DNA from 3 places in the Priestia sp. P1_B12_1 genome. Region 2 is predicted to be linked to each of the others. Evidence: riboswitches for the same ligand, from Rfam matches in the RefSeq annotation. Region 2 holds a riboswitch; each other region holds the start of a gene.
The links. A riboswitch is a leader RNA that binds a small molecule or an ion and turns the genes downstream of it on or off. The one in region 2 is predicted to bind thiamine pyrophosphate.
Positions count from the first base shown of each region.

Region 1 (4,237 bases), on a different contig from region 2:
TTAGCAAAGGTTATTTTGGAGATGCTTGGGGGAGCATCAAATATTGAAGCGTATACGCATTGTATGACGCGGCTGCGCGTGACTGTAAAAGATGATTCAATTGTAAAAAAGGCAGATATACGAAAGCTTGAAGGCGTACTCGGATTAGTGGAAGAAGAAACGCTGCAAATCATTATTGGTCCTGGAAAAGTAAACAAAGTAACAGAGGAGTTTGAAAAGTTAATTGATGAATCTGGCGGTATTAATTTAGAAAACCGTGCGGCTCAGCGGAAATCGGAGCTGAAAGAAAAAAACGCAACTCCGTTTAAGCTCTTGCTTCGCCGAATTGCAAGTATTTTTATTCCGTTAATACCTGCTCTTGTAGCATCTGGACTTATCACCGGAGTGACAAAAGCAGCAGTTCAAGCGAAGTGGCTTCCTGCAGATTCACAGATTGCTATTCTTTTAACCGTTATCGGAAGCGGCTTATTTGCTTATCTGGGTATTTTAGTAGGTATTAATGCGGCAAAAGAATTTGGTGGTTCGCCGGCTTTAGGGGGCTTAGCAGGTATTTTAGTCATTAATCCTGCCGTAGCTGATATTAAACTTTTTGGTGAAGCACTTTTGCCGGGTCGGGGTGGCTTAATAGGAGTCTTGCTTGCAGCAATCTTTATGGCCGTAGTGGAAAAACGTGTGCGTAAATTTGTCCCTCAGTCACTGGATATTATTATTACACCAACCGTTACGGTGTTAATTACAGGCATTATTACGTATGTAGTATTCATGCCAATCGGCGGCTTGATTTCAGACGGAATCACAAAAGGCCTTTTAGGAGTTTTGGAGGTTGGAGGAGTTGTAGCAGGCTTTGTTTTAGGAGCAACATTTTTGCCGCTCGTCATTACAGGACTTCATCAAGGTCTTACTCCTGTTCATTTAGAGCTTATCAATTCAATTGGAGATGATCCGCTTCTTCCTATACTAGCAATGGGCGGAGCCGGTCAGGTCGGTGCAGCTTTTGCTATCTATATCAAAACAAAGAAAAAACGTTTAAAGCGAGCAATTGGAGGCGCTCTACCTTCAGGGCTGCTTGGAATTGGAGAGCCGCTTATTTTTGGAGTCACACTTCCTTTAGGACGCCCCTTTTTAACCGCTTGTCTTGGAGCTGGAATCGGCGGAGCGTTTCAGGCGCACTTTCATATTGCGACTGTAGCAGTGGGAGTCTCAGGTTTGCCGCTTACGTTTTTAGTTCATGCGCATCAAATTCTTCTTTATTTACTCGGGTTAGTTGTTGCTTACGCAGCCGGCTTTGTTTGTACGTATTTCTTTGGATTCAACGATGAAATGGCGAGAGAGTTTGAATGATTGGCATTTCGTTTTATTTAAATGATAGTGATGCTAAAAAAAGATTAATAGAAGCAAGTGAGTGCGGCGTCACACGTGCATTCACTTCGCTTCACATTCCAGAGGAAAAAGGAGATTTGGCTGAACGGGCAAAAGAACTGCTGTATGTGGCTAGAGATTGTGGAATAAGCGTGTATGCAGACGTATCCAAGCATACGCCGGTTCATTTAGGTATCGAAAGCCTTATGTCGCTATCTTCACTTGGCGTATCTGGTATTAGACTAGACGATGGGTTTAGCACAGCAGAAACTCTTTCGCTTGCGAATGAATTTTATATTGCCGTTAATGCAAGTACGTTATCCAAACAAGAAATTGAAGCACTCTTATGTGCAGGTCTTCATCATCATCAGCTGCTTGCATGGCATAATTTTTATCCGCGGCCTGAAACAGGGCTTGAAGAAACATTTTTTCAACAGCAGACAGATTTATTTAATGAACTTCGTATCCCAGTCTGCGCTTATATTCCCGGGGAAGGCGAAAAGAGAGGCCCTATTTATCAAGGTCTTCCTACTAGAGAAAAAGACCGTAATAGATGCCCTTTTACCTCTGCAGTAGATTTATACGGCTGCGGAGTAGCGGAGGTTTATATTGGAGATCCATATGCCGGTTCAAATTTATTAAAGCGTTTGGTTCAATATCAAGAAAGCAGCATTATTCCGCTGCGCATTCGTTCACCTCATATAGAGGGAACGTACAGCGTGCGTCCAGATGTATCAAGAGACGCTCTGCGTTTAGTTGATACACGATCTGTAAAACCGGTGCCGCCATTTCATACAGTCGAGCGCAGAATCGGAGCAATTACAATGGACAATGATGGCTACGGACGTTATAGAGGAGAGGTTCAAATAGCTAAAACGAATTTGCCTGCAAATGCGAATGTGAACGTGATTGGGTATGTGATAGAAGAAGATCATGAGCTGCTTTCGTTAGTGAAACCGGGGCAAAAACTTGAGCTTGTTCCTGTCTGAATGGAAAAACGGTGTATTTTTAAAGAAGCCGATAGCTAACTAGTAAGCTTATAAAAGTAAAGAGCACACACTGCTTAAAAAAAGTGTGTGCTTTTTATTTTACTAAAAAGGAAACTATTTTCATTGCTGAATCATGAACCTTTCTATTGAATAAAACGCTTTACTATGATAAAACTATTACAGGTAAACATATGATAATCGTTTAATTTTATAGAGATACAACGCCACTAGGGGTGCTTTCTAAGCTGAGAGAGACGAGAAGTCTTAACCCTTATAACCTGAACTAGGTAATACTAGCGTAGGAAAGAGGTATTGTAATGGATGTTTTGTATGGTATTTCCTTACGAACTCGTTATAATAATTTTTTGTATATAAACAAAAACACTTCTTTCCTGCGAAAGAAGTGTTTTTTTATGCGTAAAGGAAGGTGTCATACATGGAAGAAACAATTGATTTGCTTGTCAAACAGGTAGAGGAGCGCAAAGGGGAGCTAATCCAGTTAGTAAAAACGCTTGTTGCATATAAAACGCCAGCGCCTCCTGCACGAAATTCTAATGAAGCGCAGCGCTACGTAGCGGATTTCCTTGAAAACTGCGGTTTTTCCATCGATATGTGGGATTTATATTGCAACGATCCTATTGTAGTGGGCACGTTAAAAGGGAAAAAATCAGCTGACTATCAAAGCTTAATTATTAACGGGCATATGGATGTAGCTGAGGTACAAGAAAATGAAAAGTGGGAGACAAATCCGTTTGAAGCTGTGGTAAAAGACAACATGATAATCGGACGCGGAGTTGCTGATATGAAAGGCGGCTTGGCAGGAGCATTATTTGCAGTCCAGCTTTTAACAGAAGCAGGAATCGAACTGCCGGGAGACTTGATTTTTGAATCCGTTGTAGGAGAAGAAGTGGGAGAGGCAGGTACGCTGCAATGCTGTCAGAAAGGATATACAGCTGACTTTGCGCTTGTTGCTGATACGAGTGATTTACATATTCAAGGTCAAGGCGGAGTGATCACGGGATGGATTACGATAAAAAGCAGTAAAACCTATCATGACGGTACACGCCGAAGTATGATTCATGCTGGAGGAGGTCTGTTAGCTGCGAGTGCTATTGAGAAGATGGCAAAAGTGATCGGAGGGCTGCAAGAATTGGAGCGCCACTGGGCTGTTACAAAAAGCTATCCAGGATTTTTGCCGGGAACAAATACGATTAATCCAGCAGTAATCGAAGGGGGAAGACATGCTGCTTTTATTGCAGATGAATGCAGGCTGTGGGTCACCGTTCACTATTATCCCAATGAATCATACGGCCAAGTATCAAAAGAAGTGGAAGAATACATTTTAGCTATTGCAAAAGCAGATCCATGGTTAAAAGATAACCTGCCAACCTTTGAATGGGGAGGCACATCAATGATTGAAGACAGAGGAGAAATCTTCCCGTCATTAGAAATTGATGAAAATCATGCTGGAGTCCAGCTGCTTGCACATACTCATGAACAACTTGAAGGGAAAAAGCCCCCAATCGATGTGTCAACTAGCGTAACAGACGGGGGATGGCTAGCTGATGCGGGGATTCCGGCCGCTATTTATGGTCCGGGAAATTTAGCAAATGCACATGCTGTGAACGAACAATTAGATATAAATCAGCTTGTTCAATATACAAAAGTGATGTTGCAGTTCATTTATACGTGGCTGCATACGCATAAGGAGTGATCATCATGAAATTTAGTGAACGATTATACGAAAAGCTGCAGCCTATTTGGCGTCAAAATCATAATCATCCCTTTGTACAGGGAATGGGAGACGGAACGCTTGAAAAGGAGAAGTTTCGCTTTTACATGATTCAAGATTACCTTTACCTAATTGATTATGCAAAATTATTTGCGAT
Region 1 is NZ_JBFTZR010000002.1:266,674-270,910, forward strand. It holds gene AC1D0Y_RS06925 (PTS transporter subunit EIIC) at 1-1,341, shown strand, start outside; gene AC1D0Y_RS06930 (MupG family TIM beta-alpha barrel fold protein) at 1,338-2,348, shown strand; TPP riboswitch at 2,568-2,670, shown strand; gene AC1D0Y_RS06935 (acetylornithine deacetylase) at 2,785-4,062, shown strand; gene tenA (thiaminase II) at 4,068-4,237, shown strand, end outside.
Region 1: linked by a shared signal. The riboswitch ahead of AC1D0Y_RS06935 (acetylornithine deacetylase) and the one ahead of tenA (thiaminase II) in region 2 are both predicted to bind thiamine pyrophosphate.

Region 2 (4,237 bases):
GACCGTACGCTCTGCATCTTCATAGCTCTCGCACGTCACTTGTTTATATTCCATATCATCTTTATCTGTGTAAGCGACTAAATATGTTTCCATTTTAACTCCTCCTATATAACCTGTATGTAACGTATGTTGCCTTTTTCGTTTATTTCTAAACATATAGGCTCCAAACATAAAGCCTAGCATACTATAGTAGCGGAACTTCAATTTAAAAAAGTTGAATTTTTCATTATGCACCGATGCAACATGGAGGTTACACTTATGACATTTATTTTATCATTCGTACCAATTGTTGTTCCTTTTGGTATTTTAATTAGCTTAATTGCTTTTACAGCTGCTTTTTTACAATCAAAAGAGCATCATAAAAAGCTCTAGCTTACAAAAGCTAGAGCTTCTTTTTAAAAACGTCTATAGCGTTTAATCAGTCCCACAATAATGGCAATTGCTAATAAAACAATCGAAATAATGACAGTCATGACAATTGGCTGATTTCCACTTTGCTTCACTGCAATGGCAATATAAGCCCAAATAAAAACAAGCGGATAAACAGCGTCTCGGTTTTTTAATGTAAACATGATGCCCAGCACAGCTCCTACCAGCAGCATAATAATCGTCCATGCTAACTCGTTTAAGCCAAGCAAGTGCTGTATTCCATTTGCTTGAAATACGACAAACACATTGACAATAGTCGCAACAGAAATCCATCCAAGATAAAGCGAAATTGGCAGACGCATAAACCATGTCGTCATTCGAGAATGCTGAATAATGGAATACACAATCATTAATGTGCCTAGAATAAAGAGCATAACTAAAAGAGATAACTTATAGTAATCGTTTTGGAAAATAAAGATCCACGCACTATTTAACAAACAGTTTAGAAAAAACCAAATGCCGATACGTGCATATATTTCCTTTTGATCTTCTCTTGCAAAAAATTGGCGTATAACCCAAATGGTTAATAATAAATAAATAACGCCCCAGATAGCAAAGGCATAACCAGCTGGTGTAAACAACGTAGGAACTTGCGCAGAAGCTTCTCCCGTTGTTTTGCCTCCTATTGGAATGGCATTTGCTAAATAATTCACAAGCAGTGTAATAGCCAAGCCTACTGTATTTAATACAGCATACAAACGAAATTTCGCCATTTTGTTCTCTCCTTTCTTCTATTTATATGGGAGTGTTTCGGAGACGAAAACGGCTCTTCCCTTCATTAATACCTCTTCTTCCCTAAAAATATGCATTTTTAAACAAAAATGATTAAAAATAGCTTTAAGAAATTTCCTCTTTAAGAAAGAAAAGCGGTTAGCACACAATTTCCCATAACGCTTTCTATTTTTCAGAATATATGGTAAGTTAAACTTAGATTAATAGGAAGTCCACTAGGGGTGCCACCGGCTGAGACAAGTTTTCTTGATCCCTTTGAACCTGATCTGGCTCATACCAGCGTAGGAAAGTGGCAATGTTCAGTTTTTTACTGTCCTTTGCCACTCCGTTTATAAACGGAGTGTTTTTTATTTCCTTTATGTGCTTGTTTGTGACTTCCTCATATTAAAGGAGGATTTTGATGTCATTTTCATCTCAATTAAGACAAGAAGCAAACTATATTTACGAAGCCATTTTTAACCATCCTTTTATTAAAGGAATTGCTGAAGGAAACGTGCCAAAAGAAGCGCTTATTCACTACGTTTCTCAAGATTACGAATACTTAACAGCATTTGTTCGCATTTACGGCGCTGCTTTAACAAAATGCCGCACGCGTACCGAAATGGAAGCCTTTAATGCCGGCATTTCTACGGTATTACATAGTGAAGTACATCCTCACAATAATTTTTGTGAAGTAGCAGGCGTACGTTATGAAGACCTTCACACTGAGACGCTTTCACCGACGGCCAGCCACTACATTAACCATATGACAAGTGTTGCGCATACAGGCAGCTTAGCAGAAATCATTGCAGTGCTTCTTCCATGTCCATGGACGTACGTTGAAATTGGCCAGCGCATTACAGAACAAGTAAATCCATCTCCTTCTCATCCTTTTTATGAATGGATTCAGTTTTATAATAATGAAGAAATGAATGGCACAACACAATGGTTTTGTAACAAGCTTGATGAACTCGCCGAACAAGCGACTGAAGAAGAACGTAACCGTATGAAAGATCACTTCATCAAAAGCTGTGAACTGGAGTATTTATTTTGGGAAATGGCATATACCCAAGAAAAATGGCCGCTTTCTCAGCTTTCCCTTTCAAAATAACGAAAAAGCCTCCTATCAGGAGGCTCTTTTATTTCAATAGTTTTTTGATCATTTTCAAGCTTTGTTTTTCCGAAGGATAGCGGAATGACAAATCAAACTTGGTTGTTTGAGACAGCATGCTTTTAAAATGAGTGAATGTCTGAAAGCTGTCTTTTCCATGATATTGACCCGTGCCGCTTTCTCCCACTCCGCCAAACGGCAAATATGGCGTAGCGATATGCATAAGCGTATCGTTTATACAGCCTCCTCCAAATGAAAGGCGCTCCGTTATGACGTTTTGCACATCTTCACTTTCTGTAAATAAGTAAAGAGCTAACGGCTTAGCTTTTTCTTGAACTTTATGAATGACTTCGTCTAGTGTTTCATATTCAATCATAGGAAGAATAGGCCCAAAGATTTCTTCTTGCATAACGTCTGATGTCCAGCTTACTTCACTTAACACCGTAGGTTCTATTGTTAGCGTGTCCTTATTGTACCCGCCTCCAACTATAGCATTTCCGTCTTTTAAAAACTCAACTAGCCGAGTAAAATGACGCTCACTGACAATACGGCCGTAGCGGTCGCTTTCAAGTGGATTACTACCGTAAAATTGAGAAATTGCTTCGCGAAGTTTCTCTACAAGCGGCGCTTTCACTTTTTTATGCACGAGCAAATAATCAGGAGCAACGCACGTCTGGCCTGCATTCATCCCTTTACCAAACATAATTCGCTTCGCTGCAAGATCTAGGTTTGCGTCTTCATGTACAATGCACGGACTTTTTCCGCCTAGCTCAAGCGTGACGGGGATAAGCTGCTTCCCTGCTTCTTGCATAATAATTTTCCCTACATTTACACTTCCCGTAAAGAAAATATAATCAAGGGGCTGTTTTAAAAGCAGACTTGTCGTGTCTACAGCCCCTTCAACCACCGTCACAAATGCTGGGTCAAAAGCTTCAGCCAGTAATTCTTGTATAACGCGAGATACGCTAGGCGTTAGTTCAGAAGGTTTTATAATCGCCGTGTTTCCAGCGGCAATCGCTCCCACTAAAGGAGACAGTGCTAATTGAAACGGATAGTTCCACGGAGCAATAATTAACGCAACTCCATACGGTTCAGGAACAATTTTCCCTTTAGAGCCCACATGTGTTAAAGCGGTTTTTACTTTTTTAGGCTTCATCCATTTTGCTAAATGTTTAAGCGTAAACCGAATCTCCTCTAGTAAAATCCCGATTTCCGACGTGTAAGCCTCTACTTCAGATTTATTTAAATCTTGTTTTAAAGCATCCATAATTCTCTGCTCATTTTGTTTGACTATTTCTCTTAGCTTATTCAGCGCTTGAATGCGGCTGCTGATACTCTTTGTCTTTTGCGCATAGAAATACTGCTTTTGTGTAGAGACAATATGCTCAATGACCGTTTCATCTGTGATATAAAATTGCTCGTGGTTCATCTTTTTCATCTCCCTATAAACATTCGCTTTCAACTGTAGCAAGCAAGTTTTTTAATAGCTCAACTGCCTCATTTAAAGCTAATGAATAATATCTCTGCGTTCCTTTTTGCTCAATTTGCACAAGCTTTTGATCGCGTAGAATTTTTAAATGATGAGAAATTGCCGGTCGTGATAGCGCAGACTCCTTTGCAATTTCATTTACGGTTAAAGGCTCTTTTTCCGCGAGCAGCAAAATAATATCTTGTCTTGCTGAATCACTTAGCGCCTGAAAAATAGGAATGCTGGCACGAAATAACTCGACTGCTTTTTGACTCATATAGATTCTCCTTTATTTAATTTCTTGTGTTCTGCGGACAACGGATGTAAGCCACTTTCTTGGCACGAAGCGCGGGATGAACGTAGCGAGACGAAACTGCACTCCTGGTACGATAACCGTCTGCCCTTTCATAAATTTTTTATAGCCAACTTTCGTTACTGTTTCTACATCCATTGCACCGCTTTGAAAAAGCTTGGAGTTGCTTAGCTGGGCTCGGTCGCTAAAACCAGTTTTAGTTGGC
Region 2 is NZ_JBFTZR010000003.1:398,626-402,862, forward strand. It holds gene AC1D0Y_RS13045 (hypothetical protein) at 1-93, opposite strand, end outside; gene AC1D0Y_RS13050 (TspO/MBR family protein) at 396-1,142, opposite strand; TPP riboswitch at 1,369-1,466, shown strand; gene tenA (thiaminase II) at 1,562-2,251, shown strand; gene AC1D0Y_RS13060 (aldehyde dehydrogenase) at 2,280-3,680, opposite strand; gene AC1D0Y_RS13065 (ArsR/SmtB family transcription factor) at 3,694-3,996, opposite strand; gene AC1D0Y_RS13070 (SDR family NAD(P)-dependent oxidoreductase) at 4,009-4,237, opposite strand, start outside.

Region 3 (4,237 bases), on a different contig from region 2:
CTGGCATAATGGCATGTACGCCTAACTCCTCTAAACGACGCGCAAGTAAAACATCATCTGATGTGTAAGGTAAAACGGTAAAGCCCTCTTTTAACAGTTCTTCACTGGCTTTTAATGTTTCAACTGGATCAGGAAGCAGCGTTTTATCACATCCAATTACTTCTACTTTCACCATGTCACAAAGTCCAGAAGCCTTTGCTAATTTAGCAATACGTACGGCCTCTTCTGCATTTTTTGCTCCAGCAGTGTTAGGCAAAAGAGTGAAACGCTTCACATCAAGCGCTTCTAATAAATTAGGCTGATTTTGATCAAAAATATCCATTCGTCTCACAGCAAATGTTAAAATTTCTGTTTCTGACTCTTCTACCGCTTGACGCTGAGTCGTAAAGTCCGGAAATTTCCCTGTTCCTAATAATAAACGTGAATTAAATGTATATTGTCCAATTTTTAACATACTCTTCATCCTCCTCCTACAAATGAAACGACTTCTAATGCATCTCCATCTTTCAAACTTGCATCACTATGTTCTTCTTTTTGTAAAATATTCTTGTTTAGCTCAACAATTATCACTCGTTCATGCAAGTTCTGAGCCTGCAATAAGTGCTGAACCGTTTCAATTTCATCTCCAACAGTAACGGTCTTACCATTAATGATTAGATTCAATGAACTCCCTCCATTACTCTAGTTAGCTGAAATGATGTAAAAAATGAATGATTCGGCTTTTTCCCTAACAAAGCATCAGCCATAATTTTTCCAGTTGCAGCACTTAATAAAATACCATTTCGGTAGTGGCCAAATGCCATGTGTAGATTCGCTATTTCAGGATGCTCTCCTAAATAAGGCCAGCCATCATTTGTTTGTGGACGAAGACCTGCCCATGCTTTTTCAAATGTAGCATCTTTAATAGCCGGCAGAAGCGCAGAAGCTTTATTCAGCAAAAATTGAATACCTTGTGCAGAAACCGTCTTGGTAAAATCATGCTGTAGCTTAGTTGCCCCTATTACGATTCTTCCACCAGTCTTTGGCACTAAGTAAAAACCTTCATCTAAAAAAATCGTTTTAGAAAGCAGCGGCTTATGACTTTGCAGAGCAATACACTCTCCTTTTACAGGAAACACCTGACCTAAATGTTCAGAAGAAATAAAGCGTTTAGCCCATGAGCCTGCTGCAATAACTACTTTTTCTCCATAAAAAGAGCCTTTGGATGTCTGTACACCTTTTACCGTTTCATTTTCCATAATAAGAGAATGAACGTCACAGTATTCGAATACATCTGCTCCGTGATACAAGGCTCCATGAGCAAGAGCTTGGGTTAACTTAGCCGGAGCTAGCTGGCCGTCTCCCGGTATTGTAATGGCTCCGTATATGTCTGGAGAGAGCCCGGGTTCTAACAAACGTGCTTCTTTTACATCGATCCATCTTACATGTTCATCCCACCGGTGGTGCTGAGCGGCTTTTTTCTTTAATACGTGTGCATCTTCTTCTGTTACAGCAACTTTTAATAAGCCTTTTTGAATGAGCTCTACGTCGATAGCCGTTTTTTCTTTTAGTTCCTTCACCAGTTCAGGAAACATGCTTCTGCTCTTAATAGCAAGGTCTAAAAGAGGACCTTCTTCATCAATTTCAGCTTGAGCACCTAAAATACCAGCGGCTGCACTTGAAGCTTCACAACCAATTTGATTGCGTTCAAGAATAGCTACTGACGCTCCTTGTTTTGACAAATGATAAGCGATAGAAGAGCTGATTATACCTCCTCCGATTAACAGTACATCATAATGCTGCTTCATTTTCTCCACCTCCAGATGTCCATATATGAGAATATTGTTTAATCGCTTTAAGGGGATCTTGCGCAAGCATGACATCAGACATCACAGCTATACCGTGTGCTCCTGTTTGAAGCACCTCTTTGGCATTTACAGGTGTAATTCCTCCAATGGCAATAACCGGTATCTGCACAGCATCTACTACTTCTTTTAGCGCTGCTACCCCTCGACTTCTTAATCCTTTTTTTGAACGTGTTGAATAAATATGTCCGTATAGAATGTAGTGAGCACCATCTTTTTCAGCTTCTAAAGCCTCTTCCACAGAGTGAACTGACTTTCCGACCATGAGAGAAGGAAATGCGTCTATAACAAACGAAACGTCTAAACTATGATAGGCAAGCTGTACGCCTTTTGCTTTTAAAGCATGCGCTACATCAACTCGATCGTTCACAATAATTTTAGAGCAACAAAATGGCAGGCTTTCTAGTAAACATTGAATCTGCTTTGCCGTTTTTTCTTTTTCTCTAATATGAACGGCGCCCGCAAAAGGCGCGATAGCTGTTAAAATTTTTTGAAGCTCTTCGATTGGCTGCTTATCTGTTGTAATGACATGAAATTTAGGAATATCCACATGATCGAAACCTTTCCATTCAGAATAAAGAGAAATTTCAATCACTTCATCTTGTTTAGAGGGCTTTATTACATACAAAAAACCACTCTACAACGTAGAGTGGTTAGCATGCATCTTTATGTAAACATGATCGCCACTTCCCTACGCTGGTCCAAACCAGATCAGGTTCAAAGGGTCCGAAATACATTCGTCTCAGCTTCAAAAGCTCCCCTAGTGATTGCTATTTATTGATTTTGTTTTCGTACTTAAAATTATAACACAACTAGATGTAAATACAATATCCCTTTATGCTCTTACGGCTCTCTTCCTTTTATAGAGGTATCTTTTAGGCTTCTTTACTAAGAGGCTCGGCGCACCGCATCATTCTGCTTTTTATATGGTTAGTAATCGGTATAGTCGTCGAATTCTTCTTTGTCTTTTTCCTTTTTCCGATCCCATATAAACAGCAGGAGTAACATAATAAAAGTTAGAATATAAAAACCGTAAAAAATAAATGCTGCCACAACATTTATAAATAAAAATAAAAAACCGATGATCTGACCTGCAACAGCTACAATCAACAAAATGTATTTCCAAACTTCTGCTTTTCTATCCATTCTCTACTTCTCCGTCTTTTTGTTTTTCCCTACTAGAAACGTTCTCTTTACTTAAATAAAAACGTCCCTGCCAGTAAACCGACTGTAAATAAACCAACTGTTCCAAATGCTGAAATCCCCACGTACGCCAACATTTTTCGATAAGATTTTTCTCGAATTAACTGTACGGTTTCCATACTAAACGTTGAAAAAGTGGTAAAGGCACCAAAAAACCCAATGCCAATCATTAAAAATATTGAATCATCATAAGCATGACTCGGAACCTTTCCATAATAACTACCGTAAAAAAGACCAAGTCCAAACGCACCGAGCAAGTTTACAAACAGCATTGATACTGGAAAAGGAGGGTTTGAAACTGTTTTTGTAACTTTTAAACCCAAAAGATAACGGCATATTCCTCCAGCTGCCCCGCCAAGTGCCAAGCTCACTATGCTCATTTACTTCACCTCATGTACTTTCACTAAATTTTTTCCTGCCGCTTCACCGCATAGATAGCCTGCTAAAGCAAGAAAGATTCCACCTACTAAAGAGACAATTACATAAATGGCTCCCCCAAATAAATGGTGCTGAGTGAGAGAAATGACGTCTCCTGCAAACGTTGAATACGTTGTAAAACCGCCGCATACGCCAACTCCTAGTCCAAGCTTTATCCATTCTTTTGGCTTTTTCCACACAAAAAATCCTGTTAATAGGCCTAGTATGAAGCTTCCTAATAGGTTTTCAATTACCGTTCCTATTGGATAGCCCGTATATAATAAGGAAAGATTCAGCAAATAACGTGCATATGTACCAGCGATAGCACCAAAGGCAATTGAGATTAAGTTTATGGCTTTCATCATATCGCTCCGTTTCATAAATTCTTCTTTAAGTGTACCATAAGGAATTTATTTCTACCTTAACATTTAACTATATGTTTATTGCACCAAAAGTCATGAAAAAATGAAAGAGAAAATCGTCGCATGAAACTTCCTTTTTACTCCTCAAATCTCCCTTAAAAATCCACTTAATCCAAATTTTAAAATCTTTCTGTATCCTTATGACAAACCGTGTATAGAAGGTATATTTCCCTTATTTTAAGTCACATTAATCGTATAAGTTTTTTTTGTTGACTTTTGCTGTGTTCTTGTTTAGTATCACAGAGTATCATTTCCTATCAGAATACTAGGGGGTTTAGAAAATGAAGAAATTTGCTGCACTTTTGTCGCTACTATTAGCTTTCACAGTTGTGCTTGCCGCATGCGGTTCTA
Region 3 is NZ_JBFTZR010000009.1:61,176-65,412, forward strand. It holds gene AC1D0Y_RS23125 (thiazole synthase) at 1-454, opposite strand, end outside; gene thiS (sulfur carrier protein ThiS) at 460-663, opposite strand; gene thiO (glycine oxidase ThiO) at 660-1,787, opposite strand; gene AC1D0Y_RS23140 (thiamine phosphate synthase) at 1,771-2,394, opposite strand; TPP riboswitch at 2,516-2,616, opposite strand; gene AC1D0Y_RS23145 (hypothetical protein) at 2,775-2,990, opposite strand; gene crcB (fluoride efflux transporter CrcB) at 3,038-3,427, opposite strand; gene AC1D0Y_RS23155 (fluoride efflux transporter FluC) at 3,428-3,844, opposite strand; gene AC1D0Y_RS23160 (amino acid ABC transporter substrate-binding protein) at 4,168-4,237, shown strand, end outside.
Region 3: linked by a shared signal. The riboswitch ahead of AC1D0Y_RS23140 (thiamine phosphate synthase) and the one ahead of tenA (thiaminase II) in region 2 are both predicted to bind thiamine pyrophosphate.